DNA from 4 places in the Litorilituus sediminis genome. Region 4 is predicted to be linked to each of the others. Evidence: predicted binding sites of a transcription regulator. Region 4 holds the regulator's gene; each other region holds the start of a gene.

Region 1 (7,974 bases), 910 kb from region 4:
CAAAGACTTATATTGCACTGATAATGGTCGTCCTCCGGTGGAGCCAGTCCAGCTATTTAAAATTATGCTACTTGGGTACTTATTTGGTATTAAAAGTGAGCGCCAAATCATCAAAGACATCGAAGTAAATGTCGCGTATCGATGGTTTCTCCGCATGGGGCTTACCGAGAAAGTTATCGATGCCTCAACACTTAGTCAAAATCGTATTCGTCGTTTCAATGGCACAGATGTATTTGAACGTATATTTAATCACATCGTCCAACAAGCCATTAAACATGGTCTAGTTGGGGGCAAAGCCTTATTCACCGACAGCACACACTTAAAAGCAAACGCCAATAAACGAAAGTTCACCAACAAGCTCAAACCCGTCTCAACCAGTGCCTATATTAAGCAAATCAACAAAGCTGTGGAGGCAGACCGTAAAGCGGCTGGAAAAAAGCCACTCAAGGATAAAGGCTATTGTGAGATAAAGCGGAATAAGGTAAGTAAAACCGATAGTGATAGCGGTTATATGCACCGAGATGAAAAGCCAAAAGGTTTTTTCTACCTAGACCACAGAACCGTAGATAACGACTATAACATTATTGTAGATACGCATATTACGCCAGGTAATGTCCACGATTCTCAACCATACATTGCTCGCCTTGATGCCATTGAAAATCGCTTTGCACTATCCCCTGAATTTGTTGGTATTGATGCAGGCTACTTCACAGCGCCCGTCTGTTTTAATCTGGAACAACGTAACATCCAAGGGGTGTTTGGTTACCGTCGTCCTTCACGAACGAAGAATGCCATTAAGAAAAAGCACTTCAAATACGACGAGAAAGCAGATACGTATACCTGCCCGCAAGAGCAAACGTTAATCTACTCGACCACCAGTCGAGAGGGTTACCGAGAATATCATTCTGACCCCAAGGTATGCGTTAATTGCCCTCAATTAAAAGATTGCACTAAGAGTAAAAGTCATAAGAAAGTGATAACACGCCACGTAATGGCTGCGAGTCAAGATCGGGCTAATGAATTTCGCTTAACAAGCCTTGGTAAATACCTTTACAAACGACGATGCGAAACCGTTGAAAGAAGTTTTGCTGATGCAAAGCAACACCATGGTCACAGGTATGCAAGATACCGAGGTAAGCATAATGTTCAAATGCAAGCATATATGGCTGCGGCAGCACAAAATATGAAGAAGATAGCAATGACGCTATCAAATATTCCCCAAATAATGGCAATCTAAAAAGGATAGCCCTTTAAAAGCTCAATTCGAGACATTAACACGCCAAATAGGGAAGATAAGCCCCAAACAAGTCCAGAAAAACCAAATAAAATAGAAAAGACGTGGCTAGAAAAATATCGAGATCGCAGCCTACGGCTGCTCATAAAAGACAAACCCCGAACAGAATGACGGGGTTTGTCAGTAATCTGACGGTCATTTGTTAATGACCGTTTTTTTATGCTCAATAAGCAATAAGACTAGTGTAAAATTCTTGCCCTAATTGTACCATCGACAGCTTTAAGTGCTTTTAGTGCTTGAGCGCTATCTGAGGTTTCAATATCTATTACCACATAACCAATTTTATCATCTGTTTGTAGGTATTGTGCGGCGATATTAATATTGTGCTCGGCAAATGCTTGGTTAATTTGAGTTAGCACGCCTGGCTGGTTGTGATGAATATGCAGTAAGCGGCTTGTGCTTGGCTCACCAGCTACTGCGTGCTCAGGAAGTGATACTTCAGGGAAGTTCACCGCAGATAAACTTGAGCCATTGTCAGAGTATTTCGCTAATTTACTTGCTACTTCAAGGCCAATGTTTGCTTGCGCTTCTTTAGTACTACCACCAATATGCGGTGTTAAAATAACATTATCAAAGGCGCGCAGTGGTGAGATAAACTCTTCATCGTTGCCTTTTGGCTCGACAGGGAATACGTCAATTGCAGCACCAGCTACTTTTTTGCTGGTTAAAGCTTCACTTAATGCGTCAATATCAACCACAGTACCGCGAGAGGCGTTGATAAATATTGCGCCATCTTTCATGGCATTAAATTCTGCTGTGCTGATCATATCTTGTGTCTGCGCTGTTTCAGGCACATGCAAACTAACTACATCAGCTTCAGCTAATAAGGCGTGAAGAGAGAATACTTGGCTAGCATTGCCAAGCGGCAGCTTGGTTTCAATATCATAAAAACGAACTCGCATTCCTAAGGTTTCTGCTAAAATGCCTAATTGCGTTCCTATATGACCATAACCTACGATACCTAGTGTTTTGCCACGCGCTTCTACTGAGCCAGCAGCTGATTTAAACCATTCGCCTCGGTGTGCTTTAGCGCTCTTTTCAGGAATACCACGCAGTAGCAGTAGCGTTTCGCCAAGGACTAATTCAGCAACAGAGCGCGTATTAGAAAATGGTGCGTTGAAGACAGGAATACCACGCTTTTGTGCTGACTGGATATCTACTTGGTTAGTGCCGATACAGAAACAACCAATAGCAACCAGCTTTTTGGCGTGGCTAAGTACTTGGTCAGTTAATTGTGTGCGAGAGCGAATACCTATAAAGTGTACGTCGGCAATTTTTTCAATTAATTCGTCTTGGGCAAGGGAGGTTTTAAGGTACTCAATATTGGAGTAGCCTTTCAACTTTAACTCTTCAACGGCACTTTCATGGACGCCTTCAAGGAGTAGTATCTTGATTTTTTCTTTTGCTAATGAATTTTGAGTTTCTGGGTTCATACAGTTTAGCTTCACTTATTGTTGCACAGGATAAAGTTAATTATTTAGATGGCTAGATTTCTAAATAATAACCTCAACATAACATATAGTGTATAAACTCTAAAGCACTTATTTTGTATAAAATAAGTGCTTATGCAGAAATTAAGTTGTTTTACGCGATTTTCCTGTGTATTTATTCATTTTCACCAATGACTTGAACACCATCTTTTGTACCTAAAACTAAGATGTTGGCGCCGCGCTGAGCAAATAAGCCATTTGTAACTACACCTACAATGGCATTGATTTGAGTTTCTAATTTTTTAGGATCAGTAATTGAAAGGTTATGAACATCAAGAATAACATTGCCATTATCAGTCACAACACCTTGACGATAAACAGGATCTCCGCCAAGTTTTACCAGCTCACGAGCAACATAGCTTCGCGCCATAGGAATTACTTCTACAGGGAGTGGAAACTGTCCTAAAATATCCACTTGCTTTGAATCATCAGCAATACAGATGAATTTTTTAGCGACAGCGGCTACAATTTTTTCTCGGGTTAGGGCAGCACCACCACCTTTAATCATGCTCATATGCTGAGTAATTTCGTCGGCGCCATCAACGTAAACATCAAGTGTGTCTATGCTATTTAGATCGAACACTTCTATACCGTGGGCTTTAAGGCGTTTTGTTGATTCTTCTGAGCTTGAAACTGCACCGGTAATATCATGCTTTATTGTAGCTAAAGCATCAATAAAGTGATTGACCGTAGAGCCTGTACCCACACCGACTACAGTGTCTTTTTCAATAAATTCTAGTGCTTTGATAGCAGAGGCTTTTTTCATTTCATCTTGCGTCATGGTTGTGCCTTAATTAGTCATTAGGAAGAGGGCTAGCAATCGCCAAATTGCTATTTTTTGGCGATTATAGCATTGTGATTGAGCTAACTGCTAGCCTTGCTTTTGTATGTATACTTTACATTTTGTGTTGGTGTAATGATTTCTGGCAAGGGAATATCCCAGCTTTCTGTGGGGACTTTTTCCACTTGTTGGCAGTCATGGGCGATGCCTATCGGGTGAAACTGGCAAGCTTGGTTAGCCTTGTTTGGCGTGTTAGTTTGACTATCAAACCAGTTAGCGAGTGTTCGATCATAAAAACCACCGCCCATACCAAGGCGAGCACCGCTATCATCAAAGGCAACTAATGGAGTAAATAGCACATCTAAATTGCTAACAGGGCAGACTTGACTCACATTCAGTGCTGGCTCATAAATGCCGTATTTATTTGTGATTAACTTTGTTTCTTGTTGGTAGCGAAGGAAAAGCAAATTACCTTGATTAAAAGGGTGTAAAACAGGTAAGTAAACCTCTTTATTTTGCTGCCAGCACCAGTCAATAAATGGTTGCATATCAAGCTCACCATCATTAGCTAAATAGAGGGCTATACGTGTTGCTTTTTGCACTTGATGGTGACTTGTTAGCTGAGCTTTTAATGCTTGGCTAGCTTGTTGTTGTTCATTGACTGTTAGCTGTTTACGCCGTTGTCTAATGTGGCGTCTGATCTCTTTTCTTGAGTCCATTGCTTGTTTACTTATGTTAATTTGAGCCATAAAAAAAGCTGGTAGAGTGCTACCAGCTTTTTCAATTGTAAAATGATTAGTAAAATTTAGCTATGCTGTTTTGATACACCTTCATGTGCAGCAGTTACTTCTAGCTCTTCTTCTAATTTTTCTTCAACGCTATCTGTATGTTGGCCTTCAGCGCCGTGCATCCAATCAACTAACTTACCACTGATCATGTACATAATAATACCTGAAACAATGGCGGTAATAGCAATACCAGAGAAGATAGCTAAGGCGTTGTTGGCAGCTTCATTACCTTCACCGATAAATGAACCAACAAAGGCAGCAACTTTATTTGCTAAAGCAGTAAAGAAGAACCAAATACCCATTAATAATGAAGCTAAACGTAGTGGAGCCAGTTTAGTTACCATAGATAAGCCAATTGGCGATAAACATAACTCACCTAAGGTATGGAATAAATACGCCATGATTAACCATATCATTGAGGTTTTCACGCTAGCATCACCACCTTGCTGTAAAGTAGCGCCAATCATAAAGAAGAAACCGATAGCTAATAAAACTAGAGCTAAGGCAAACTTGACTGGCGAGGTAGGCTCGTTATCACCCATTTTTACCCATATAGAGGCAATGATAGGGGCAAATATTACGATAAAGATAGCGTTAACAGACTGGAACCAACTTGCCGGAACTTCAAATGCGCCAATCATACGATCAGTATATTCATTGGCGAATAAGTTCATTAGGCCGCCAGCTTGTTCAAAACCTGCCCAGAAAATAATGGTAAATACACCCATGATGAAGATTACTTTAATACGATCTCTTTCTTCGGCTGTTAAAGGCTCTTTTTTATTACTTTCACTTGATTGTTGCGCAAGTTTTGCCGCAGGCACAATACCTATGTTACCAAGGTATTTTTTACCAAAGGTAAGTTGCATGATAACACTGATAACCATACCAACACCAGCAGCAACAAAACCATATTGCCATTCTGCTTTTTCAGCGATAGTACCAACAACAAGTGGTGCGAAAGCTGCACCTAAGTTGATACCCATATAGAAGATAGTGAATGCGCCATCGCGACGGTGATCGCCTTCATTATATAAATCACCTACCATGGTAGAGATATTTGGCTTAAATAGACCATTACCACATACTAATAGGCCTAGACCTATGTAGAACATTTCGATTTCGAAGCCTTCAACAAAATGATGTGGTGTACCTAGTGCAAACTGGCCTAAAGCCATTAACACACCACCAATGATGATTGAGCGTCGTTGCCCTAAATGATTATCTGCTAGCCAACCACCAATCAATGGTGTTAAGTACACTAGCATAGTAAAAGTACCGTATAGGCTGAGTGCATCAGCTCGACTAAAGCCTAGCCCGCCATGTTCAACTAAATCTACTAAATAAAGTACAAGAATGGCGCGCATACCGTAGTAACTGAAGCGTTCCCACATTTCCGTACCAAATAAAAGGAAGAGTCCTTTTGGATGGCCTAAAAAAGTTCCCACATTAGGTTTGTTCATATAATTATCCTAAATTTTCTCAAAAATTCTTTGCGTTAGCGCTTATTAAAATGAAAACAAAAAAATATTCAATGAGCTGTTATACCTATGTGCAGGAGGAAAGGCAAGTTTCAGGGTAAATCTACTCGCTAAATAGGCTTGGCAATGTAGAGAAATCTTTCCTAATAGTGTTTGTTGGCTGTTGAAGGAGGTATCTTGTGCTTTTTATTCAATTAATTTTTGCCAATAGTTTAGCTGTTATTGTTTGCATAACCAGATACTGGTAAACTTCGTGGCTGCTAATTTTGGTGTCAGTATCACACAAGGAAAGAACTAACCTTGCTGTTTGTAGTCAAAGCCAAATCCCTGTACTTTAGTTTTAGGAATGTTTTTCTCAAATGTTAGAAGTTAACTATAATAAGAAGCTCGCGCTATTACTTAGCATCATTTGTACCTTATTGCTCTTGTTTAGCTATGTTCCCTCTAGCTATGCTGCACAAGTTAGCCAACAACAACTCGAACAGTTTAAAAAGTTGCCAGCATCGCAACAGGCGGCATTAGCTAAAAGCATGGGGGTTGATATTAATGCGCTTAAAAGACAAATATCTTCATCCCCTCAATCTGGAATGATAGAAAATTCGAATGTCTACCCTCGAGGCACTCAGTTTGATGCTCAAGGTAATCCCATTTTTTCAGAAGAATCACAGCAAGAAAAAGAAGACGATTTTGATTTAGTAAAAGAGCTAGAGCCATTTGGCTATGATGTTTTTGCTAATGCGCCACAAACTTTTGCGCCCACCATGGATATTGCTATCCCTGCCAATTATATTGTTGGACCTGGCGATAAAATTTCCATTCAAGTCTTCGGTAAAGAAAATGAAGAGCTCGAGTTAGATGTTAATCGCGAAGGGCAGATAATTTTTCCGCAATATGGCCCTTATACGGTTGCAGGGATGACGTATGCTGAAATGGAGCATTTGCTCACAGCAAAAATAAAAGAAAAGGTCATTGGCGTTGATGTTGTTATAGGTATGGCATCTTTGCGTTCGATGCGTGTATTTGTCTTAGGCGATGCCTATAAGCCAGGCCCTTATACATTAAGTTCTTTATCAAGTATCACTCATGCAATTTTTGCCGCTGGTGGTATCAGCGAAATAGGCTCGCTAAGAAATGTACAGCTAAAGCGCGCTGGTAAGCTAGTTAAAACACTCGATTTATATGATTTACTTATCAAAGGTGATTCAAGCGATGATATGTTATTGCAATCGGGGGATGTTGTTTTTATTGCGCCAGTAGGGAGTCGAGTTCGAGTTGAAGGGGAAGTAAGGCGTCCTGCCATTTATGAGCTAGCTCAAGGCGAAACATTTAAAGATGTTATTGCTATGTCTGGTGGTGTATTGCCAACCGCTTTTGCACAATCAACAATCGTTGAGCGCTTTAATCGTCAAGGTTTGCGTAGTGTTGTAAATATCGATCTATCCAATGCTGGTGATTTAGCAAGGCCTGTACAAGCAGGCGATGCCGTTCGCGTGATGAAATCATCTGAGATGTTTAGTCAGTCTGTGACGTTAATTGGTGCGGTAAATCGCCCAGGAAAATATCAGTGGCATGATAAATTGACTATCGCTGAATTATTGCCATCAATAGATACTCACTTGCTTGCTAATGCTGATTTAAATTATGGCTTAGTGATTCGTGAGATAGATTTAGCAAAAAATATTGAAGTATTGCAGTTTGATTTAGTCAAAGCGCTGTCTGATAAAAGTTCTAAGGATAATATTAAGCTGGCTTCAAATGATAAAGTAGTTGTTTTTTCTAGTATTGCCAAGGTTGATGAAAATAGCATTGACTTAGAGTTACTTGCTTATACTCAAGAAGAGTTGACTAAAAAAGAGCAGCAGCTGGCAAAAGAGAACTTTAAAACCAAGCAGTTTTGGCAAAAATATGGTGATGAGCAGCAAATCGCTGAGTTTACCCAAGAAGAACAAGCCGCTGCTGATACAGCTAAGTTATTTAAACAGTCCATTGAACAAATGTCGGGTGGTGAATTAGAAGAAGAGATTGATATAAAGGAGTTAGCACTATTTTCTCGTCAACGTTTGTTATTACCAATTATTGAGAAGCTTAAGCGCCAAGGTCGTGCTGGAGCGCCGTTGCAATTAGCTGAGATTGATGGTGC
Region 2 (7,974 bases), 1.7 Mb from region 4:
TCATCAGCGAGTTTTAACGACGGAGAAATGGCTTTTTGTGATTTAATCAGCTTTGCCATTTTGTCGCCAGTTTCTTGTAATTTTTTTAACCAGTCTAAGGCGCCTTTTAGCGTGATTGTTGCGCTTGAATGGTCACGCGTTACCTTGGGTAGATGGTGAGCTTCATCTATGATGTAGTAGGTATCTTCAGGAATTGAAAGGATTTTTCCACCACCAAGCTCTAAATCAGCCAGTAATAAACTGTGGTTTATCACTAACACATGGGCTTGCTCCATAAGCTCACGCGCTTTATGAAAAGGGCAATGACTATGCTCAGATAAATGCTTTAAACAGCTGTGTTTATCGCTTTGTACTTGTTGCCAAATGTGCTGAGGTAAATGAGTTTTCCACGAGTCAATATCGCCTTGCCAACTGCCATCAAGTAGCGCCTTATGCATCGCATTGAGTGTGCGAATATCACTTGCGTCCGGTTTTTGCGCGAAGGTAAAACCAATTTGCGATGAGTCTGATGTTACCGCTTGGCTAAGTTTTTGTCGGCAAACATATCTTTGTCTTCCTTTCACTAAGACATAGTCAAAATTTATATTGGCGTAATCTTTAAGAAAGGGCAGATCTTTATTGACCAACTGCTCTTGTAGAGCAACGGTTGCTGTTGAAATACAGACCTTTTTATCACGAGCTATAGCCAGAGGAATAGCACCTAAGCTATATGCGAGAGATTTACCTGTGCCTGTACCAGCTTCTATAGTAATGATTTTACGCTCTTTCGAATATTCACCCGCTAATGTTTTTGCTATTTCGGCAATAAGAAAGTTTTGCTGTTTACGTGGGCTGAAGTTAGTTAAGTTCTCGCCAATTGCTTTGTACGATTCACGTATCACTTGTTTTAGCGCATCAGTTAGCATAGATAAGTCGTTTAAAAATAGTTAGTATTAGGGTAAAGTGCTGTATATATTAACAGGTTTGTTGTTTGTTGACATAATTAACTGCGAAAAACTGATAAATTTTTAAAGAAATGGGGCGACATGTCTAGTACAGCAACAAATGTCATTCAATCCGGTAAGTTATTGACTCGCCAAGCACTTGATGTTGATGGTCGCTTGCAAATTAGGTTGTGGGTAAAAGGTCAGTCTGGTGTATTTCAGTTAATTATTGATGATCAACGGGCAACATTATTTATTGAAGCTGACTATGCTCACAAGGCCAAGAGCCTATTGGTAAATATGGCTGTGGACTGTCAAGCTGTGCCATTAAAGACTTTTAATCAAAAGCCAGTATTTGCCTGCTATTTTCAGTCATTGCAACATTTTTATCGTGCTCGTGATGTATTAAAGCGAGAGGGAATAAAGTGTTATGAAGATGATATTCGCCCTGATGATCGTTACTTAATGGAGCGCTTTATTACTGCTGACTTATCTTTTATCGGCGCAAGTCAACATTGTCATCGCTATAGAAAGGTATATGAAGTTAAGTGTAAAAAAACGACTGAGCAAAACAATGTATCATTAAAAACGCTATCACTTGATATTGAGTGTTCAATGGAAGGAGAGCTCTATTCTATAGGCCTGTACGCGCTGGCTAAGCATAATAATAACCATGAAGAATTTCAGCGAGTTATTATGATTGGGGCTGAGCAAGCAGATGCACCAAGTTATATTCACTGGGTGGCGAATGAAGAGTTATTACTAGAGCAACTCTTAGCAGAAATTAATACTTTTGACCCTGATGTGTTTATAGGATGGAATGTTATTAACTTTGATTTTAGGTTATTGCAAAAGCGTTTTGATAAATATGGCTTACCGTTTGCCATTGGCCGTGACCATAGTGCGGTGCGTTGGCGACAAAACAGTAATGCAAATGAGCATTACTTCCTTGATATTGCCGGTCGAGTAGTACTTGATGGTATTGATGTGCTAAAAACGGCGACCTACCAGTTTGCTAGCTTTTCACTAGATTTCATAGCCCAACAACTTTTAGGGAAAAAAAAGCAAGTAACTGATGTTGAAAATCGTGTTAAAGAAATCACTGACAACTTTCATCATAACAAAACGGCATTAGCGGCGTATAACTTAGAAGATTGCCGATTAGTATCACTTATTTTTGCCAAAGAGCAATTGCTTGAATTTGCTTTATTAAGAGCAAGCTTAACTGGGCTGACCATAGATAGAGTAGGTGGCTCAGTTGCGGCTTTTACTAACCTGTATTTACCTAAATTGCATCGAAGCGGTTATGTTGCACCGAATATGGGGGATGGCAACTCTGATTTAGTGTCACCGGGTGGCTACGTGATGGACTCATTACCTGGCTTATATGACAATGTTTTAGTGTTAGATTTTAAATCCCTGTACCCGAGTATTATTCGTACTTTTAAAATAGACCCTATGGGGCTGATTGAAGGCATGCAAGTTAAAGCGCAGCAGGAAGATGTCAGCCAAGTTATCCCAGCATTTGATGACGCTTATTTTTCAAGAGAGGCGCACTTTTTACCAGATATCATTACTAACCTTTGGCAAGAGCGAGACAAAGCAAAACAGCAAAAAAATGCGCCATTATCACAAGCGATAAAAATTATTATGAATAGCTTTTATGGTGTCTTAGGCTCAACGGGCTGTCGATTCTTTGATCCGCGTTTATCAGGTGCAATAACTAAACGAGGTCATGAAATTTTAAAAACCACCAAGCAATGGATAGAAGCGCAAGGCTATCGGGTAATTTATGGCGATACCGATTCTATTTTTGTTTATCTTGATAATGATTTAGCTAATGCTGAGAGTTTAAAGTTAGGTAAACAACTTGAAGGGTATATCAATGAGCGTTGGCAAGAAACACTGCAAGAAAAGTACCAGCTGGATTGTTATTTGGAAATTGAATTTGAAACTCACTTTAGTAAATTTTTGATGCCAACCATACGAGGGTTAGATATTGCTAAAGGTGGAAAGTCAATCGGCACTAAAAAAAGGTACGCAGGACTAGCAGATGACAAAATAGTGTTTAAAGGTATGGAAACGGTTCGAAGTGACTGGACAGAGACCGCGAAGTTATTTCAACAACAACTGTACTCTTTGATTTTTAATGGTGAGCCGTATAAAGATTATTTAATAAAGCTGATTGCGCAAATTAGAGCAGGAGATCATGACGAGCAATTGGTTTTTAGTAAAAAAATCAGGCGAAACTTACAAGATTATAAGAATACTCCACCACATATTAAAGCCTGCATTATTGCCAATAAACAGCTAGGTAAAAATCACTATAAGCGTGGTAGCAAAATTGACTATGTTATTACCGTTAATGGTGTGCAGCCGCTTGAGATGTTAACTAGCCCTTTAGATTATGATTATTATATTGATAAACAAATAAAACCCATCGCCAATGATATATTGCCCTTTTTACACACATCTTTTGAGCAACTCACCAACAGCCAGCAAGAGCTTTTTTAGTTAACCTCAGCTTAGTGAGATATTAAGCTCTGTTTTATATAAGTATGTTATGAGTTATTTTAATTTTTTTGTCTTTACTTAGTGCATAAAGTTGTATTTCAGGTTATAAATAAAGCCAATAAACGTTTAGATGGCTAGATAGCTACAGCCTAGTGTCATTTAATATTGGCAATTAAAATTTAGGATAGTAACCCATGAAGAATGAAACCAAGTTTGTAACAGCGGGACGCAATGACAAGTGGACCAATGGTGTAGTAAACCCAAGTGTTACCAGAGCATCAACCGTTGTTTTTAATACTGTTGATGAAATGAATAACGCTGTTGCTAACCGTTTTAATCAAACCATGGTTTATGGTAGACGAGGTACAACAACAGCGTTTGCTTTTAGTGAAGCTATGACTGAGTTAGAAGGCGGAGCAGGTTGTGCTCTGTATCCTTCAGGAACCGCTGCCATTACGAATGCCATATTAGCTTTTGTTAGTGCTGGTGATCATATTCTTATGGTGGATACTGCCTATGAACCAACAAGAGATTATTGCGATAAAATTTTGGCAAAAATGGGAATAGAAACAACCTATTATGACCCATTAATTGGTGCTGATATTGAAGGGTTAATTCAAGATAATACTCGCTTAGTCTTTTTAGAATCGCCTGGCTCTATTACCATGGAAGTGCAAGACGTACCAACGATTAGTCGTATTGCCCATCAACATGGCTGTATCGTTATGTTAGATAATACTTGGGGAGCCGGGGTTAATTTTAAACCATTTGACTATGGTGTAGATGTTAGCGTACAAGCCGCAACTAAATATATTGTTGGTCACTCTGATGTCATGTTAGGTACGGCTACTGCGACTGAGGAGTATTGGCCTCAATTAAGAGATAATAGTTATTTAATGGGGCAATGTACCTCTCCAGATGATTTGTATTTAGCTTTACGCGGTATTAGAACTTTAGGTGTGCGTTTAAAGCAACATCAAGAAAATGCCTTAAAGGTTGCTCATTGGTTACAAACACGTGAAGAAGTTGCCAGTATCTTACATCCAGCTTTTGCTTCATGCCCAGGTCATGAGTTTTTCAAGCGTGATTTTAACGGCTCTAATGGTTTATTTTCTTTCGTTTTGAATCGAGGTGATAAGCAATCAATTAAGGCCTTCCTTGATGGTTTATCTCACTTTAAAATGGGCTATTCTTGGGGCGGTTTTGAAAGCTTAATTTTAGGTATTAGCAATGTTTCCTCACTCAGAAGTGCCACACAGTGGTCGTCTCAATACCCGCTAGTACGCGTTCATATTGGCCTTGAAAATGTTGATGAATTAATCGAGGATTTAGCTAAAGGCTTTGATAGATTAAATAGTGCCTTAGCAAAATAAGCGCTTTCAGTACGGTAATAAAGATACGTAAACTAAAAAGGTCGAGTAATACTCGACCTTTTATTTATTTGCGTTAAAAGTTAACTTTGTTGTTAATTAACGAACTGAATTAACCATGGCGTAAGTTAACCATGGCGTAAGTTAACCATGGCGTAAGTTAACCATGGCGTAAGTTAACCATGCATTTCACCATTGGTAAGTTTAACCACATAGAATAGACAGTCATTCGTGGCTATATTTTTATTGGTTGTCGCTTTAAATAATTTTAAGTTATGCAAACAAACGAGTTGGTTATCACGGGTATAAAAGTACTCGTTGATAACATCTTCACCACTTTTGTTGAGCAGTTGTAAATTATTTAAACCATTACCATCTACCCAACCTAGCATCTCGTCTTGATGGGCACTGCCAAAATTAAAGTACTCAATATTATCTTTTAAGGTAACACCTCGATAGCCTTCATCATGGGCAGCATAAGATAATTTGACATCAGGCTTAAGTTGTAACCGCAGCGGTCTGTAAATTACTTCAACGTTCTTTTCTTGGTGAATGTAGCCAATGTTTTCACATGCGGTTACTTGTTTAATACCTGAGTAAGCAACCTCATGTGCCTGTTCATCACTACAACCGCCACACTCTATGGTGATAAATGGGCAATTGAATTCTTGCTCCATTATCGAGCCTATGTGTAAATCAGAGAGTATTAACGTTTGACTAAAAAAAGATGCCAAAGATAAGGTGTCTGTTGTGATCACTGAACTCACCGCAAAGGTAGGTCCAGGGCTTGAGGCATTATGAAGGTCGATCACCATTTCTGGTGCTACCTCGCGAATAGCCGTCTCAATGAGTTTCGCTCTTTCACAGTAACCTTTTTGGGTATCGGTATGACATTCTGTTGAGCAGTGTTTACCAAAACAGCGATTGATATCCATACCACCATCTGTGTACCTGGTACTAAATAATGGATGCATTGCTGCTGCTTCAACAGAGCAAATAATAAATCGAATATTCGTTTGTGGTAATTGTGCTTCATCACGTGATGTTAGCCAACGATGCATTGCAATAAGGCCTGAAGGTTCGTCACCTTGTAGTAAGGTGACAAAAACTCGATACTTACTAGTGTCCTTACCAGTAATATCAATAACAGTTGGCCCTGCCATCGATAGTAAAAATTGTACGTAATCGGCATGTAAGTCTTGCCATTTTGGATCTTTTAAATAAATGATTTCGCTAAAATCTATATCCATTGTCTTGCCCGGTTTGTTCGTATATTTAGTTTCACTAGCACTTTATAAGCTGCACATTTCCTTATTGAATAGCTAGCATGACATAGGTTGTAATAATGGGTTTTTGATTGAGGTCAACAAACTGAAGTAAAACAAGTAAATTCCACTTTTTTATGTTTTCAGATCATGTTTTTCGTTAAACTTAAACCCTGTCCAAATTACTTAAATAGGTTTTGCTATGCCACAAGAGACAATTTTTTCAAAAATCATTCGCCAAGAGATCCCAACACCTTTGTTATATCAAGATGAATTAGTTACCGCATTTCGTGATATTGCCCCACGCGTTGATTCCCATATTTTAATTATTCCTAATAAGTTAATTCCAACCATTAATGATGTTGAAGAAGCGGATGAATTAACCTTAGGGCGCATGATTACAGTGGCGAAGAAATTGGCGAAGGAAGAAGGTATTGATGAAGATGGCTATCGCTTGATCATGAATTGCAATAAGCATGGTGGCCAAGAAGTGTACCATATTCATATGCACCTACTTGGTGGACAAGCGCTTGGTCCTATGTTGTCTGTATAAGAATGTTCTTAATCTATATTGCATGAAAATGCGATAAATGGTTGGAAAGCTACGATTAAAGGCCATGAAGTTAAGCGTGCACTAGCGCATACTTAAGTTGTAATAGTTAAATGGATAGTTAGTGTGAATTGGAAAGACTTATTAGAAAATAGAAATCGCCTGTTCTGGCTTGCCCATAGTGCGGGCTGGTTTGGTTTTGCCTTAGTGCACTATTTAGGCTCCTTGTTACATGACTTACGTGACATTTTCGTGGTTATTATTTTTTTAAATGCTTACGCTGGCTGGCTATTTACCGTACCACTTCGCTATATCTATCAAAAGGTATGGAACTTACCTCCGCTTAAAATTGCTGTTATTGTTATTGTTGCCTCTTATATTACCGGTGTACTTTGGCAGATTGTAAAGAATATTAACTATTGGGAAATATACAAACACGGTTATAAACCTGATTTTCTGTTGATGTATACCCAATCGAGTGTTTGGTCTTTCTACATCATTTTAAGCTGGAGTGGCTTGTATTTTGGTACTAAGTACTACCAAATGCTACAGGTGGAAAAGCAAAATGTATTAAAAGCGAATACCGTTGCGCATCAAGCACAATTAAAAATGCTTAGATACCAGCTTAACCCACATTTTTTATTTAATACCTTAAACGCTATTTCAACCTTGATACTCGTGAAAGAGAATCAAACGGCTAACTCTATGGTAACGAAATTAAGTGAGTTTTTACGTTATTCTCTAGATAAAGACCCCATGAAAAAGGTGTGTTTAGAAAGTGAATTACAGGCACTTGAGCTATATTTGGCGATAGAAAAAGTACGATTTGAGGATAGATTGTCAGTTAATTTTCACATTGAGCCCGAATGTCAGCAAGCATTAGTGCCAAGTATGATTCTACAACCACTGGCAGAAAATGCTATTAAACATGCTATTGCGGTACAGGAGCAAGGTGGTGAAATAAATATTACCGTGAAGCGTTTTGCCAATGATTTACTGATTGAAGTTGCTGACAATGGCCCAGGAGCTGATATAGTGGACGGTAATTTACATCGCGAAAGTGGCGTTGGTTTAGTGAATACCAGAGAAAGATTACAGGCGCTTTATCGCAAAAAATATTCTTTGGTTGTTTCTCATAATCAACCTTCAGGTGTTAAAGTAAATATTCGTATGCCATTTGAATTAACATAGGAAGTCGTATGTCGTTATCAACCATCATAGTTGATGATGAACCGTTAGCACGTAAAGGCTTGGCGGTTCGCTTACAGGAACATTCTGATATTAATCTCATTACTCAATGTAGCAATGGCCGGGAAGCAATTGAAGCTGTTCGAGCCTATGATGTTGATCTA
Region 3 (7,974 bases), 1.0 Mb from region 4:
AAGATGCTGACTTAATTATGTTTATTTATCGTGATGAGGTTTATCACGATGACAGTGAATTTAAAGGCATGGCGGAGATTATTATTGGTAAACAACGTAACGGGCCTATTGGTCGCGTACCATTAACCTTCCAAGGTCAATTCTCTCGCTTTGATAATTATGCTGGTCCGCATGTATTAGAAGAAGATTAGTGATTAGGGCGTGTTGATCTTTGTTGATATTTTCAGCAATGAGTTATTTTTATCAATAGCAAAGCAGTATGAGCGCGGTTTGGTTGTTCCAAATAAGCGAATACTAATGCCGCTAGTGTTAAAAATAGCCATTGCCCTTCGGGCTGAGGCTAAAATCCCTTTATTCTGCGTTAAAAGCGGCTGATTTAGCTAGCTAAACTACGCAACTTTTGCCTTGATTAAAGGGATTTTATCTCTCAGCTGAATTATTAAACAAAGGTCAACACGCCCTAGTATTAATTCTTCTAAAATTAATTAAGATTGAATGATAAAGCACGTTTGTTTGGCAAACGTGCTTTTTTATTTATTCACCATTGATGGTGACCACTATAGTGCGACTGGATGCGTGGTTTCTATGCTCACCTAAGTAAATACCTTGCCAAATGCCTAAATTTAGTTGACCGTTACTAATAGGAATAGTGACACTGCTACCTAAGGTGCTGGCTTTAATATGCGCTGGCATATCATCACTGCCTTCATAAGTGTGTTGATAATAGCGAGCATCTTCTGGGACAAAGTGATTAAAGTGCGCCTCCATATCTGAACGCACTGTTGGGTCGGCATTTTCATTAATAGTTAGCGAAGCCGAGCTGTGTTTTATAAACAGGTGCAATATGCCACATTTGAGCTGGTGAATTTGTGGTAATTGCGACATAAGCTCATTATCAATAAGGTGAAAACCTCGCTTTTTGGCTTTAATTTGTATTTCTTTTTGCTGCCACATGAATCTTTCTCTTCCTGGTTGCTAACTCGCTAACGCTATCACTTAGTTAAACGACATACAATTGCTTAAAGGCGGCTATTACTTGTGGAATAAGCTGTTCAATGATGTCGCGTTGTCGGTTGTTTGCCTGATATTTGGCGTAGAGCTTTTTGTATAGGCCAGCTTCGCCTAAGCGTTTCCTTGTCAGTAACGCTTGTTGGCTTAAGCTACTGACGAGCCAATCGGGCAAGGTGGCAACGCCCATACCTGCCGCCGCCATTTGCAACATAACATGGCTGTTATTAACTTGTTTTATTTTGGCAGGAGTAATGCCTTTTGGCGTTAAAAATAGTTGAAAGATATCTAGTTGTTTATTTGGCAAAGGATAGGTAAGCAAGGTGACGGATTTAAACTGCTCTGCTTCAACATAATCATATTTACTGCCTAGGGCTGAATCATTTAATGCCGATACGGCAATCACTTCAAATTGACCAATCTCTTGATATAGATAGTTATCTTCCTGTTGCTGATAATCGGTAAATAAAATATCTGCTGACAGTGCTTGTTGCTGAAAGTCATCGTCGAGAAATTCAATCGCAAGCGCAGGGTGTTGCTGAGAAAATTGCTGGCTAATGGGCAGCAACCATTGAAAGCAAGCGTGACAGGCTATGGCAAGCTTAAGGTTTTGCGCTTGTTTAGTTGGTGCTTTAAGTACTTGCTCTGCATTTGTAATCGCTGGAAATATCTCTTTGGCTAAATCAAGTAGCACTTGGCCTGCGTGACTAAACTCTACCGGCGAGGTATTACGGATAAACAAAGGCTCGCCAAGACGTTGTTCAAGATCTTTGATTTGATGTGACAAGGCAGATTGGCTGGTAAAAAGCTTAGCTGCCGCTTTCTTGATATTGCCCGTTTCTTTTAATGCTGTCAGCGTTTTTAAATGTTTAAGTTCAAACATAATGAATTTTTTTCAAGTCCTTGTTGAATTCTTTGCGCTTGCCAAAATCAGTGGTTTTTTAGAGTATAACCGTATAAACATCTAGACGTCTATTTGTTTTTTTGGTGATTAATAGTCAGCTTGACCAACAAGTTGCTGGCGATAGTGATAATAGATTTGGAGCAAAACATGCAAATTCATAATTTAGGTTTTCCGCGCATAGGTGCTAAGCGCGAATTAAAGTTTTCTTTAGAGCAATACTGGCGCGGAGATATTTCTCAAGCCGATTTTTTACAAAGCTGTCAGCAATTGCGTCGAAGCAATTGGCAATTGCAGGCTGATGCTGGCATTGACTGGCTGCCCGTTGGTGATTTCGCCCATTATGATCATGTGCTTAACACTAGCCTGCTATTAGGTTTGTTACCTGAGCGCTTTACTAAACATAAGCATGCTGTTAACAATCGCTTAGATCTTGAGTTTCGTGTCGGTCGTGGTCAAGCACCCAGTGGTTGCCAATGTGCCGCCAGTGATATGACCAAATGGTTTAACACTAATTATCATTATATTGTTCCGGAATTAAGTACTGCGGTACTGACTAACGATATGGCGGTCAACACAGAGCAATTATTGGCACATTTAGAAGAAGCGAAAGCGGTTGCTGATAAGCGAAAAGTCGTGCTATTGGGGCCAATTAGCTATTTATATTTAAGCACTGTGGATAAAGAAGATAAGCTAGCCTTGCTACCGGATTTGCTAGCGCGATATCAGCAGGTGCTAGATAGTTTAAGCCAAGCGAATGTTGAATGGCTGCAACTAGATGAGCCTGTACTGGGCTTAGAGTTAGATAAGCAGTGGCAAAATGCTTTTACCTTGGCTTATCAACAGCTGAATAAAGGTGGGCTAAAATTACTATTAACGAGTTACTTTGCTTCAATAGAACATCATATCTCGCTTGTTAAAGTGCTAGATTTTGATGGTATTCACTTAGATACGGTTGCTGAAAAAATCGATATTAGCGCTGTTATTGCTCAGCTACCAAGCCACTGGGTTATCTCGTTGGGTGTTATCAATGGTCGCAATATTTGGAAGGCTGACTTAGTGTCAATCTATGAAACCTTGCTACCTATTTATCAAGCCATAGGTGAGCGGTTATGGTTAGCGCCATCATGCTCGTTATTACACTCGCCGGTCGATCTTCAGCAGGAAAGCAAACTAGACGCTGAATTTAAGTCATGGCTTGCCTTTGCTAAACAAAAATGTCGGGAGCTACAGTTATTAAAGCAAGCTTTAGTGGATGAAAATACTGATGAGATTGCGCTTTATTCAAGCCCTGCAGTTGCTCGTGCGAACTCTAAGCGCATTAATAACCCAGAAGTATTAAAGCGTGTTAGTGCCTTAACAGCAGCAGATTTTAGCCGTAAAGATAGCTTTGAACAGCGTAAACGCCTTCAGCAACAAGCGTTGAAGTTACCTTTGCTACCGACAACGACAATAGGCTCGTTCCCGCAAACCGGCGATATCCGTCAAGTCAGAGCAAAGTGGCGTAGAAATGAGTTGAGTTTGGATGAATATCAAACGTTAATTCAGCAAGAAATTCGTCAAGCAATTGAAAAGCAAGAACAGATTGGTTTAGATGTGCTCGTGCATGGTGAAGCTGAGCGTAATGATATGGTGGAATACTTTGGCGAATTACTTGAAGGGGTTGCTTTTACTCAATTTGCTTGGGTGCAAAGCTATGGCTCTCGTTGTGTAAAACCGCCGATTATTTTTGCTGATGTTAGTCGTAAACAGGCGATGACGTTAGAGTGGATTAACTATGCACAGTCACTGACGGATAAGCCAGTAAAGGCCATGTTGACAGGACCAATAACTATTTTGTCTTGGTCGTTTGTTCGAGATGATATTCCGCGTGAGCAAGTAGCAAAGCAGATTGCGCTAGCAATTAGCGATGAAGTGGAAGATTTGGTCGCTAATGGTACTCAGATCATTCAAATTGATGAGCCAGCGATTCGTGAAGGTATGCCAGTAAAACAAAGTCAGTGGCAGCAGTACTTAACTTGGGCGACAGCCTCATTTTGCTTGTCGGCTGCCAAAGCACCTTCGCATACGCAAATTCATAGCCATATGTGTTATTCAGAATTTAATGATATTTTACCAGCGATTATTGCCCTTGATGCCGATGTGTTAACGGTGGAAACCTCACGCTCTAATATGGCTTTGCTTGATGCCTTTGAAGAGCAAGCTTATCCTAATGATTTAGGGCCAGGGGTTTATGATATTCACTCGCCAAATGTGCCAGAAGTGGATTGGATGGTGGCATTAATTGAAAAAGCACAACAATATGTGCCTGTTGAACGTTTATGGGTAAACCCTGATTGTGGTTTAAAAACCCGTAGCTGGCAGGAAACTAAATTAGCTTTAGATAATATGGTGACCGCGGTTAAACAACTAAGGGCTCGCTATAGCGCGTAAACGTGTGAGAACTAGTAAGCCTGAGGCTACCTGGGGCTAGGAAAACAGCAAAGGCACCTAGGTGCCTTTTTTAGTGTTGAGCTGGGTTAGTCTTGCTCGTGTAACCAAGCAGCGTGACGAGGAGCACGTTTGGTTTGAGACCACTCCTCTATCATGTCTTGGGCGACACTATTAAGCTCTTTATATTGCTCTGGGGTACCTGTGTTGGCGGCAAGCTCTAAGCGATGACCGTTAGGGTCAAAGAAGTAGATTGATTTAAATACCCCGTGATTGGTTGGCCCTAAAACATCTACGCCTTTACTTTCTAACTCTGCTTTTGCAGCAATTAGCGCGTCAACACTCGCGACACGCATGGCAATGTGCTGCACCCAGGCTGGTGTATTTTCATCTCGGCCCATATCTGGAGAGTTAGGTAACTCGAAGAAGGCCAGCACGTTTTCATCGCCCGCATCTAAAAAGATATGCATGTATGGATCGGGCGCTTTTGTTGACGGTACTTCATCTTCAGCAATAGCTAAAACCAAGTCCATATTCAGTTTATCTTTGTACCACTGTGTGGTTTCTTTGGCGTCTTTACAGCGGTAAGCGACATGATGGATTTTTTCAATATTAATCATATGCAGAGCTTCTTTTTTTAAATCGTTTTCAGTGCATTTATCAGTTTATTCTACTCATAAAATAATATTGGAGACTAATTTTGCGACCATTTTGTTATCTGCTCATACGTCAGCATGGCTTGACGGCTGTAAAGCAGTCGTTACAGCTTAAGCGAGTATGACTGTTTTTGCGCCATTTAAGCATACCCGTTGTTCGGCATGAAAACGTACCGCGTGACTTAGTGCCGTTGCTTCGATGTCATGCCCCATATGAACCATTTGCTCTATGGTGTAGCTATGATTAATGGCTTTAACTTCTTGTACTATGATGGGTCCTTCATCGAGATCGCTAGTGACATAATGTGCCGTCGCGCCGATAACTTTAACTCCGCGAGCATGTGCTTGATGATAAGGCTTAGCCCCTTTAAAACTAGGTAAAAAGGAATGATGGATATTAATCGCTTTGCCTTGCAGCTTTTGACACATATCATCCGAGAGAATTTGCATATAGCGAGCAAGAACAAGTAAATCAGCTTTGCAGTCATTTAATACGGCTAACATTTTGGCTTCTTGTTGCGCTTTGGATTCTGCTGTGATGGGCAAATGATAAAAAGGCACTTGATGCCAGTTGGCTAAGGCTTGGCAATCTTGATGATTAGAAACAATGGCAACAATATTTACCGGCAGCGCACCTGATTTCCACTTAGTTAACAGCGAGACTAAGCAGTGATCTTCTTTTGATACCGCGATGACGATATTAGGTACTTCATTTTTTTTACGTAGTTGATACTGCATAGACAATTGCTGCGCTAAAGTATCTAAGGCATCGGAAAAAGCGGCGATAGTGCCGGAAAAATCTCTATCGTCAAAGGCGATGCGCGAAAAGAAGGTTTCACTGTAAGGATCACTGTATTGAGATGTTTCAGTGATAAAGGCGCCGTGCTGAAAAAGGCACTGAGATACTTTGGCAAGTACACCGGAACTATCAGGACATTGCCAAGTTAAAATATATTGAGTTGACGATTTCATAAGATAAAGTTACTGAAAAATAATATTATCTTTGTGTATTTTCAAAGCAATTGCCATTTATTTAATAGCTTGTCTGGCTATATATCTGACCAATCGGTTATATCGAATGCTATTGCCGTTATTACTGTTTGCTTTGCGCAATGCGATGTTTGTTTTTAATATACAGTTTTTCAACTTTTTCACGCGCCCAAGGAGTTTTACGTAAAAATTTTAAACTGGAGTTGATGCTGGGATCATGGGTAAAGCAGCGAATGTTTATCTCTTTACCTAAGGCGTCAAAGCCAAAGTAAGCTTCTAGCTCGGTCACGATAGTTTTAAGGGTAATACCATGCAGAGGGTTATAGGGTTGGTTATCCATAAGTTATGTTTTTAGAGTAAGCAAAAGCGTATTTTAACATACTTGAAAATAAATTTAGTGACCCTAGTTTGCGCTAGGGTCACTAAATAAGTTTAAGCCAAATGCTTAGTTAGCTCGTCATTACCACCAATATGAACACCGTCGATGTATATTTGTGGGGTAGTATCTGCCTTAGTTACCGCGCGCATACCTGAGATGCTAATGTCTTTACCAACAACAATTTCTTCAAACGTTAGCCCTTGCTCTGCTAGTAAAGCTTTTGCTTTTGTACAATGGCTACAGCCAGGTTTGCTGAACATAGTGATTTCACTCTTTTGCGTAGCTTCAGGGTTGATGTAATTCAGCATGGTATCAGCATCAGATACTTCAAATGGGTCGCCCGGTAGGTCTGGCTCAATGAACATTTTTTCGATAACGCCATTTTTAACTAGCATAGCGTAACGCCAACTACGCTGACCAAAACCAAGTGCTTTTTTATCTACTAATAAGTCCATACCTTTAGTAAATTCACCATTGCCATCAGGAATTAAACTAATGTGTTCTACATCCTGATCTTTTGCCCACGCATTCATAACAAAGGTATCATTTACTGAAATACAGCAAATTTCATCGACGCCATTATCGAAAAACTTTTGCGCTAATTCATTGTAACGTGGTAAATGGCTTGAAGAGCATGTTGGTGTAAAGGCACCCGGTAAAGAAAAGACGACAACGGTTTTGTTTGCGAAAATCTCATCACTATCGCGCTTTATCCAGTTATCGTTAGCTCGAATAGGGAAGGTAACTGAAGGAACCTTTTCGCCAGTTTTATCTGTAAACATAAGAAACTCCTGTTAAAACGTATAAACTTAATATGGACTAAGTATGGCTGAGTATTTCACTATAATAAAGTGAATTAAATTGCTTAGTTTAATCGCTTTATTCGATTTAAACTGTGCTTTTTAGTTAATTTTACAATTGGCTTGCGATAACTAATCTGCACGTGATAAATTAACATTAAAGTTGTATATACAATTAGGTGAGGGCAATGAATATAAGTTATCAGTTAACCCAAGGGCAAATAGGTATGCTAATAAGTATGCCGCATAACGGGCAATTAATACCGGATGATATTGCCAGTACGATGACAGAAAAAGCCAAATTAGTTCCTGATACTGACTGGTATATGGATAAACTATATGACTTTGCTCAAGCAATGGGAATTGCCACCATAATACCTAAATATAGCCGTTATGTGATTGACTTAAATAGAGATATATCGGGTGTGAATTTATATCCAGGAGCGAATAGCACCGAGTTGTGTCCTACGACAGCATTCGATTTAAGTCCGTTATATTTAGATGGAAAATCACCGAATGAAGCTGAAATTCAGCGCCGAATTAAGAATTATTGGCAACCATATCATCAGGCTATAGCTGATACCTTGGCTGATATGCGTCAGCAATATGAACGGGTTGTTTTGCTCGATGCACATTCTATTTTGTCGCATGTGCCGCGCTTTTTTGCTGGTAAATTACCAGATTTCAACTTTGGTAATGCCGATGGACAAAGTTGTAGTCAGGCACTCATTGATAAGGTGTCAGCACTTGATTTGTCTCCTTATAGCTCAGTGGTTAATGGTCGCTTTAAAGGGGGCTATATTACCAGAG
Region 4 (7,974 bases):
GGCGAATTTACGTGCCTTATTGCCACTAAATTGGGCATGAAGTAAATCATCTCGTTTAATAAATACTTTATGACCGTGAAAATGGCAGGCTTGTATAGGTGAGTTAGCCAGCAGTTGCTCTGCTGGCTGTTGCATTTGGCTCATTACAATTGAGGTTTATGGTTCTTGCAGTAAATCTAAAAATTGTTGAGATTGCTTAATAGCTGAATTCATTTCTTTAATTAACAGTTCAACATCTTTTTTAATTGCGCCATATTCACCTTCTAAAGCGCCAATAGCACGAGCATTTAGATTATGTTTTAAGTACAAGGTGTTATCTTTTAATGCCGCTAACACAGGCGCCATTTTATCGTGTGCTCTATGCATTGATTTGATTAAGGTTTTATATTGACGTTGTGTAGATTTTAACTTGGCCTCGCTTTGTCTTCTGAGTTTAGCGCTGCTGTATTGTTCCACTTCATCTTGCCATTCATCAAAAAGTGCTTCCGCGACATCTTCAATAGCAGCTATTCTACTAGCAACTTCTTCTGACGCTTCTTTACTGGCATCATACTGATCTTTAGTTGCTTGGTATTGCTCTGCAAGATCGCCACCGTCATAGGCTATTAACTGTGAAAGTTGCTCTAAGGCAGACGTAAATTGTTCTTGAGCGTCCTTTTGCGCATCTTGAGCGTTTTCAACGCGATCTAACATGATATCGCGCTTATGTTGGCCAACAGATTCCATGGCGGAGTAATAGGCTGATTGACAGCCTGTTAAAGTGATTAATATAGAAGAAATTAACAACGCTTGTGCTAAAAGTCGCATCAGTTTGTCCTTAGGTTGAATGTTGTTAGCTAATTATAGGTATAGAAAAAGTTTATCAGCTTTGCATTCGATGTGAAATAAATCCGTGCCAAGCTAACAAAAAAGCCATAATGATTCAGTCATTATGGCTTTTTTTGCTAATTCAGTGATAGCAGCTTATTATTCTTCGTCTTTCTCTTCATAAGCACTAAAGTCAGTAATACCTTGTGCTTCTAGTAATCGACGTACGCTCGCCGGCAACTTTTCGTTATTATCTTTGGCTAAATCTTCATCATCTGGTAACGGTTGACCAGTAAAAGCATGTAAAAATGCTTCGCAAAGTAGTTCACTGTTGGTTGCGTGTCTTAAATTATTTACTTGGCGACGGGTTCTTTCGTCGGTTAATACTTTAAGTACTCGCAAAGGAATTGATACGGTAATTTTTTTAACTTGTTCGCTTTTTTTACCGTGCTCGGCATAGGGATTAATATACTCGCCATTCCACTGAGCCATGGAGATTCCTCTATAGTAGCTATTGTAATAATATATATTTTCTGGGGCTAGATTTTACCTTGTCGGAAAAGTGAGTCAAGTAGAAGTTTAGAAGTCTAAAATATCTTGACGCTTACAGTTAAAGTGTTTAGAGTTATAGACGTCCAAACATCTATACGTTTTTTTGAGTAAATGAGCGAATCTAGCTCATAAATGGAGAACACTATGTCGATTAAAAATATTACCACTTCGGCAGTACAAGCAGGCATTAATACTGATGAACATCACGGTGCAGTGGTACCTCCTATCCATTTATCTAGCACATACTCATTAAAAGGTTTCAATGAAAAACGAGAGTTTGATTACTCTAGAACAGGCAACCCAACTCGAGCAACCTTTGCTCAAGCCATTGCAGAGCTTGAGCAGGGTAGTGTTGGTATTGTCACTAGCACAGGCATGTCGGCCGTTCACCTTATTTGCCAGTTATTATCAACAGAAGATACTATTGTTATTCCTCATGACTGTTATGGCGGTAGTTTTAGGCTATTTACTCACCTAGCTCGTCGCGGCCAATTTAAGCTTGTTGTTGTTGATCAAAATGATGAAGCAGCATTTGCCCAAGCTTTAGCGCAAAAACCAAAATTAGTGCTGTTAGAAAGCCCAAGTAACCCGTTATTACGCTTAGTTGATATTGAAAAGCTAACTAAAGCTTGTCATCAAGTAGGCGCACTTGTTGCGGTCGATAATACGTTTTTATCACCAGCATTGCAGCAGCCATTAGCACTCGGTGCTGATATTGTTTTTCACTCCACCACTAAGTATATCAATGGTCATAGTGATGTTGTTGGCGGTGTTTTAGTCACAAAAGAACAGGCACTAGGTGAAGAGCTAGCCTGGTGGGCAAATTGTATTGGTATTACTGGTAGTGCTTTTGATAGTTTCTTAGCGTTACGTGGCTTAAAAACCTTACCGGTAAGAATGAAACAGCATCAAGAAAATGCTAATGAAGTTGCTAAATTCTTAAAACAGCACAGTGCAATTGACGCGGTTTACTTTCCAGGCTTTGCAGATCACCCAGGTCATGATATTGCCAAAAAGCAACAGCAAGGTTTTGGCGCTATGATGAGCTTTGAAGTAAAAGGTGGCGTTGAAGCGGTTAAAAAGTTATTTGCCAATGTAAAGTTATTTACATTAGCGCAATCACTCGGTGGTGTTGAAAGCTTGATAAGTCATCCATCAACCATGACTCATGCTGGTATGGAAATCGAAGCGCAGCTTGAAGCGGGTATCACGCAGTCATTAGTGAGAATTTCTGTCGGCATTGAAGATGTTAATGATATCATTGCAGATCTTAATCATGGTTTGAGCCAAAGCCAGTTGTAGTAGGTAGGAAAATTAATGACACAGACGCAATTAAATGTTGAACAGTCTAACGCAACAAGTTTTGACGCGGTAACAGAAAATCATTTGGCCAAGCATGCAATTCAAGTACATAAATTTGGTGGTAGTTCACTAGCATCAAGTCAATGCATAAATCGTGTGCTTGAAATAATTAAAAGCCACTGCCAAATCAATGATATTATTGTGGTTTCGGCCAATGGTGATACCACAGATCATTTATTTTCTTTATATCAGCTAGCGCAAGAGCAATTACAAGCAAGTTTAGAAGAGCAAGACCCAAGACCGTTAGAGGCTGCCGTAGCGGCGTTAAGCAAGCAGCAGCAAGCTTTAATCACAGAGCTATTAAATGCCAATAATGCTAAGCAGTTAATTCACTCTTTAGCGGCAGATATTGAACAGCTTAAAGCGTGGTTAACTGGTGATTTATCAGCGCATCACAATAATATTTTAGCCTTTGGTGAGTTGTGGTCTGCACGCTTATTATCTGCTTTGTTAAATGAAAAATTATGTCCTAGTAATAGTATTGATGCGCGAGACTTTCTTGTTATCGATAATGAGGTAGATTGTTTAGTTGATACTGCAACTAGTGCTGCGCAATTAAGACAGCATAGGCAATTTGGCAAACTTGCCGTGATCACTGGCTATATCAGTAAAGATGAGCGCGGTCATACCTGTACCTTAGGGCGCAATGGTAGTGATTATTCAGCAACCATTGTCGCCTCATTAGTGGATGCGAGAAATGTCACTCTTTGGACCGATGTTGACGGTATTTATAGTGCCGACCCTCGTATTGTACCAAGTGCGCGTAAATTGCACCGTTTACCTAATGGTGTAGCCAAAGAGCTTGGCCGTTTAGGTAACCCAGTACTGCATGCTAAAACCTTATTACCATTAATTAACCCGTTAACTGAGCATCACACCCATTTGCATGTTGCCAGTAGCTTTGATGCTCAGGTTGCAGGTACTGAAATAGGTAAATTTGGTCAGATAGCCAAACAAGAGCTATCGGTTACTTATTTAAATGATTTATTGCTTGCCCATTCAGAAAGTTTTATTGGCGAAGCGGCTAACAAGGTACGAGCTGAGTTTGCACCTATTTGTGTTGATGATAAGCAAGGCTTTGTGGTGATTACACAGGCTCAACAAAAAGCGTTAAGTCAATGGCTCGCAAGTCATGATACCGAAGTTAAATTTAATCCTGTGTCGATTATTGCCACCGTGGGCCATAAGGTGGCTGAACGTGGTGATATTAAAGCGCGCTTTAAGCGCAGCTTAAGATCTGTAAAACCATTACATTTAGTCAACAGTGACAATAGTCATAGTGTGATTGCGATATTGTCTGAGCCTTGTACACCGGAAATTCTTAATAATGTCCATCATGATATGACTAAAGATGCCCGTCATATTGGTTTAGTTGTTGCAGGTTTAGGTAATATTGGTCAGCGTTTTCTTGAGTTATTACCAAGTCAATTAGCTAAAGTAGAGGCACTTGAGAATACTCACTTGGTTGGTTTACTGTCTTCGAAGAAAGCACTGATTAACAATGATGGTATTGATGTGAACCAAGCTTTGTCTTTATTTGAGCAAGACTCACAAGGCTATGATAACCAGCAATTGCTCTCTTGGCTTAGCCATCACCCTTACGATGAACTTATCGTTGTTGATATTACCCCGAGCGAAGATTTTAGCTTGTTATATGAGCAGTTTTTTCAGCAAGGTATCCATGTTATTGGTGCTAATAAGTGGGCGGCATCTAGTAGCACAGCACATTACAATAATTTAATACAGCAAGCAGAGCGGCATCATAGTATTTGGCTTGGCAACACCACGGTTGGCGCAGGTTTACCGATTAATTTTGCCATTGATGATTTACGCCACAGTGGTGATGAAATTAATCAAATTGCCGGAATTTTCTCAGGCACTTTATCTTGGTTATTTGAAACCTATGATGGTAGTACTAGTTTTTCAAGTTTGATGTTAGATGCGTTACAGCAAGGTATTACTGAGCCAGACCCAAGAGAAGATTTATCAGGGCGTGACGTACAAAGAAAACTATTAATACTTGCTCGCAAAGCTGGTTTTGAGTTATCACTTGATGATATTGATTGTCAAAATTTGGTGCCAGAGCATTTACAAGCATTAGATACACAAGCGTTTCTTGCCAGAGCTGATGAATTAGATGAATTTTTTGCTGATCAGTTAGCCAGAGCAAATGCCGATAATGCATGCATTCGTTATGTTGCTAGATTACAAGCAACACCTCAAGATGATTCCGCTAATGGCCTTAAATTAACGGCGAAGGTTAGTTTAGAGGTATTAGCAAAAACTGATGCTTTTGCCAATTTAACGCCGTGCGATAATATATTTCAAATCAGTAGTCGCTGGTATCAAGATAATCCTTTGATTATTCGTGGCCCCGGTGCTGGGCGAGATGTTACCGCTGGCGGTTTGCATTCAGATTTGGTTAATATTTGCCAACAATTGGCAAGTAAACAAAACCAAGTGAAAATTAAAGGGATAAATTAGCCGCAACTTAGCGCAGTAATAGCTTGTACTGCGCTAAACTTTTTCCTGTTATCGCTATAGGGTTGTCATTAGCACTATAGTGAAAAATTTAGTTTCATCGGGAGTGTTGTAAAGGCTAAGCCACTATTGATTTTCTTAGTATTTGCTAGCATTATAAACTTATCTCAATTTCCGGATTTTGCTTTATTGAAGTATGCCTAGTGAATCTCCTACTCAAACATTCTTTACTCGCCAAGTCGCGCAGCTTTTAGATAAGATTTATGGCCGTACCCGTAAAGATTCTATGCTTGAAAGGGCAATTGCGTTCTTTGAAAATGATGAGTTTAGACCCTCAAATGAGCAGTTATCTGATAATGAGCTAGAGCTACAAAAGTTAGAACAAACAGAGCGTCACTCACATCTTAGCCATCTATGCGAAGAAATCATTGATTTAGCAGAAGGAGAAACCTTCGCTGAAAGTAATCGCAAATCGGCACAGTTATTGGGAACCATTCAATTATTAAGCCCTTGTGAGGGAAAAAAAGTCTCGTTAAATAATGAGTTATGCAAGTCACTCTATAAAGCAGTTTTGTGTTTACGTTTGTTAGATAAGCTTATTCTTGATGGCTTAGTGGTTGATAAGAATATTTTGGCTTATACCCAAGGGCTATCGACAGAACAATTTGAAAACTTTGCTTTGTATGATGCTGATAAACACCAGCGCTTTATTCAGCAAATTAAAGTGCCTTTGGTTATGTCTGCCTTGTTGCAAGATATAGGCAATTATCATCCGCAAGCGCAAGATATTATTTGTGGTAAAGATCGTAAGCAAAACCCGTTTCGGGTATTGGATGTTGAGAGCAGAAAGCAGCTATTGCAGGTAAATTATAAGGAAACTATCAAGTATTTACTGCAAGGCTTAGGCACGCCAAAGTTTGTTGGTAATACTAAGGCAGAAAGAGATCAGTTTCTTCAAGATGAAGCTGAAAAGCAGGCCTTTATTCAGCAATTATTGAAAAGTAGTGTCAACCCAAAAAATACCATAGGCAATTTGCTGAAAGTGCCGCAAATTTACACCTCAATTATTATGTCAACCAAGGATAGCTACAACTACAAGCTCTTGCCTCAGGTTTTTCAGGTGTTAAATAAAAATGCTGAAATTGGTGCCTGTTCGCAAAAGGTTGTTGATGCCTTATATAAAATTACCGGCATGTTTCCACAGGGCTTTGGTATTGTTTATATGCCAATTGATGAGTATGGCAATCAAGGGGATTGCTATGAGTACGCTATTGTTAATAGCTTATACCCTGAAAACCCTAAACACCCTATTTGCCGTATGGCCACAAGAAAGCTAGCTTTTATTGGTTACGGGCAAAACATCATTATTAGCCAAAAAAGTAATTTGTATTTTGCTCAGTCGGCTAAGAAGTTAGCTAGTTTAAGTAAAGAGCGTTTGAATGAAATTTTGGAGTTACTCAGTTCTAACTATAAAGAAAGACAAGAGTTAGATTTGTTGCCACGTTGCTGGCACGCCAATGAATATTTTTCAGTTAAAACAAATCAAAAATTGTGGACTAAGGTCGAATAAGTTTTTAATAGCACTTTAAATAAGGAAGTGAGCATGGCTAACTCTCAACGAATTTCTGCCATTGATTGGATGCGTGGTTTTGTCATGATTATCATGGTGCTTGATCATGTTTCCATGGCCTATAATGCTGAGCATTTAGCCAAAGATTCAGCAGCGAATTATGTGCCGGGCATGGCTTTGCCAGCAGCAGAATTTTTTACTCGCTGGATAAGTCATATTTGTGCGCCTGTGTTTGTTTTTCTAGCGGGTACCGCGCTAGCGATAAGTGTTGAGCGTAAATTGGCTAAAGGTTATGACAGCAAAGGTATAGATAAAGATATTCTACTGAGAGGCGCATTTATCGCCTTACTTGATCCAACAATTACCTCGATTTTTCAAGGGAGATTAACCTTTCAGGTGCTCTATGCCATTGGTGTCGCTATGATGTGTATGGCATTCTTTCGCCGTTTATCTACACCACAGTTATTATTTATAGCCTTTGCCTGGATTCTTGGCGGGGAGCTTGTTACCGCGCAATTTTGGTTTGTTAATGGTCAAGAGCAGTCGATTATCACGGCGCTATTAATTGGTAAATACTATACCTCTGACTTAAGTATTTCTTATGCTGCAGTTCCTTGGTTAGCCGTTATGATTATTGGCTGGGTTTTTGGCCGCTATATTTTAGATTTTGGTCAAGGTAAGGTCACTATGACACCTGCCAAACTATTAGTTATTACCGGTAGTTTAGCTTTAATTGCTTTTGTGGTTATTCGTTATCTAAATGGTTACGGTAATATGTTTTTATACCGTGAAGACTTTTCTTGGCAGCACTGGCTGCATGTGAGTAAATACCCGCCATCAGCCAGTTTTACTTTTCTAGAACTTGGGCTTATGGCGATTATTTTGGCCGGTATGATCAAGTTAGAGCAACGCATAGGTACTCGAGTAAATGGCGTTTTACTGGTATTTGGTCAAACGTCTATGATGTTTTATCTTGTCCATCGAATTTTCCTGACAGGTACTGCGACCTATGCAGGAATGAGTGACTTTACTGACTTGAAGATGACCTATGTGATTACGGGTATTTTACTCTTGTTACTCTACCCGTTTTGTTTATGGTATCGAGGCTTTAAGACAAAGCACCCAGATTCAGTTTGGTTAAAGTACTTATAAACAGTAGTGCTGAATTAAACGTGTTAGCGCTTTATTGGTTTTATCAATTT

Evidence for each region. Region 4 encodes MetJ, which represses methionine synthesis genes. Its sites were predicted from a motif close to TAGACGTCTAGACGTCTA; they were not measured.
Region 1: the regulator MetJ is predicted to act here: its motif matches at 2,773-2,790, upstream of serA (phosphoglycerate dehydrogenase).
Region 2: the regulator MetJ is predicted to act here: its motif matches at 3,557-3,574, upstream of EMK97_RS01550 (cystathionine beta-lyase).
Region 3: the regulator MetJ is predicted to act here: its motif matches at 1,966-1,983, upstream of metE (5-methyltetrahydropteroyltriglutamate--homocysteine S-methyltransferase).

Annotation. Positions count from the first base shown of each region.
Region 1 covers NZ_CP034759.1:1,159,207-1,167,180, reverse strand. The annotation lists gene EMK97_RS05245 (IS1182 family transposase) at 1-1,237, shown strand, start outside; gene serA (phosphoglycerate dehydrogenase) at 1,474-2,727, opposite strand; gene rpiA (ribose-5-phosphate isomerase RpiA) at 2,900-3,565, opposite strand; gene EMK97_RS05230 (5-formyltetrahydrofolate cyclo-ligase) at 3,649-4,314, opposite strand; gene EMK97_RS05225 (peptide MFS transporter) at 4,371-5,816, opposite strand; gene EMK97_RS05220 (SLBB domain-containing protein) at 6,194-7,974, shown strand, end outside.
Region 2 covers NZ_CP034759.1:342,216-350,189, forward strand. The annotation lists gene dinG (ATP-dependent DNA helicase DinG) at 1-905, opposite strand, end outside; gene EMK97_RS01545 (DNA polymerase II) at 1,026-3,437, shown strand; gene EMK97_RS01550 (cystathionine beta-lyase) at 3,632-4,810, shown strand; gene EMK97_RS01555 (M14 family metallopeptidase) at 4,984-6,057, opposite strand; gene EMK97_RS01560 (HIT domain-containing protein) at 6,275-6,625, shown strand; gene EMK97_RS01565 (sensor histidine kinase) at 6,749-7,813, shown strand; gene EMK97_RS01570 (LytR/AlgR family response regulator transcription factor) at 7,822-7,974, shown strand, end outside.
Region 3 covers NZ_CP034759.1:3,063,986-3,071,959, forward strand. The annotation lists gene dnaB (replicative DNA helicase) at 1-191, shown strand, start outside; gene EMK97_RS13595 (secondary thiamine-phosphate synthase enzyme YjbQ) at 535-954, opposite strand; gene EMK97_RS13600 (LysR substrate-binding domain-containing protein) at 1,001-1,891, opposite strand; gene metE (5-methyltetrahydropteroyltriglutamate--homocysteine S-methyltransferase) at 2,060-4,342, shown strand; gene EMK97_RS13610 (VOC family protein) at 4,429-4,959, opposite strand; gene purU (formyltetrahydrofolate deformylase) at 5,107-5,967, opposite strand; gene EMK97_RS13620 (VF530 family protein) at 6,089-6,325, opposite strand; gene EMK97_RS13625 (glutathione peroxidase) at 6,418-7,146, opposite strand; gene hutG (N-formylglutamate deformylase) at 7,353-7,974, shown strand, end outside.
Region 4 covers NZ_CP034759.1:2,066,681-2,074,654, reverse strand. The annotation lists gene EMK97_RS09240 (1-aminocyclopropane-1-carboxylate deaminase/D-cysteine desulfhydrase) at 1-135, opposite strand, end outside; gene EMK97_RS09235 (DUF2959 domain-containing protein) at 157-810, opposite strand; gene metJ (met regulon transcriptional regulator MetJ) at 967-1,299, opposite strand; gene metB (cystathionine gamma-synthase) at 1,504-2,661, shown strand; gene metL (bifunctional aspartate kinase/homoserine dehydrogenase II) at 2,677-5,205, shown strand; gene EMK97_RS09215 (hypothetical protein) at 5,399-6,772, shown strand; gene EMK97_RS09210 (acetyltransferase domain-containing protein) at 6,806-7,924, shown strand; gene argE (acetylornithine deacetylase) at 7,919-7,974, opposite strand, start outside.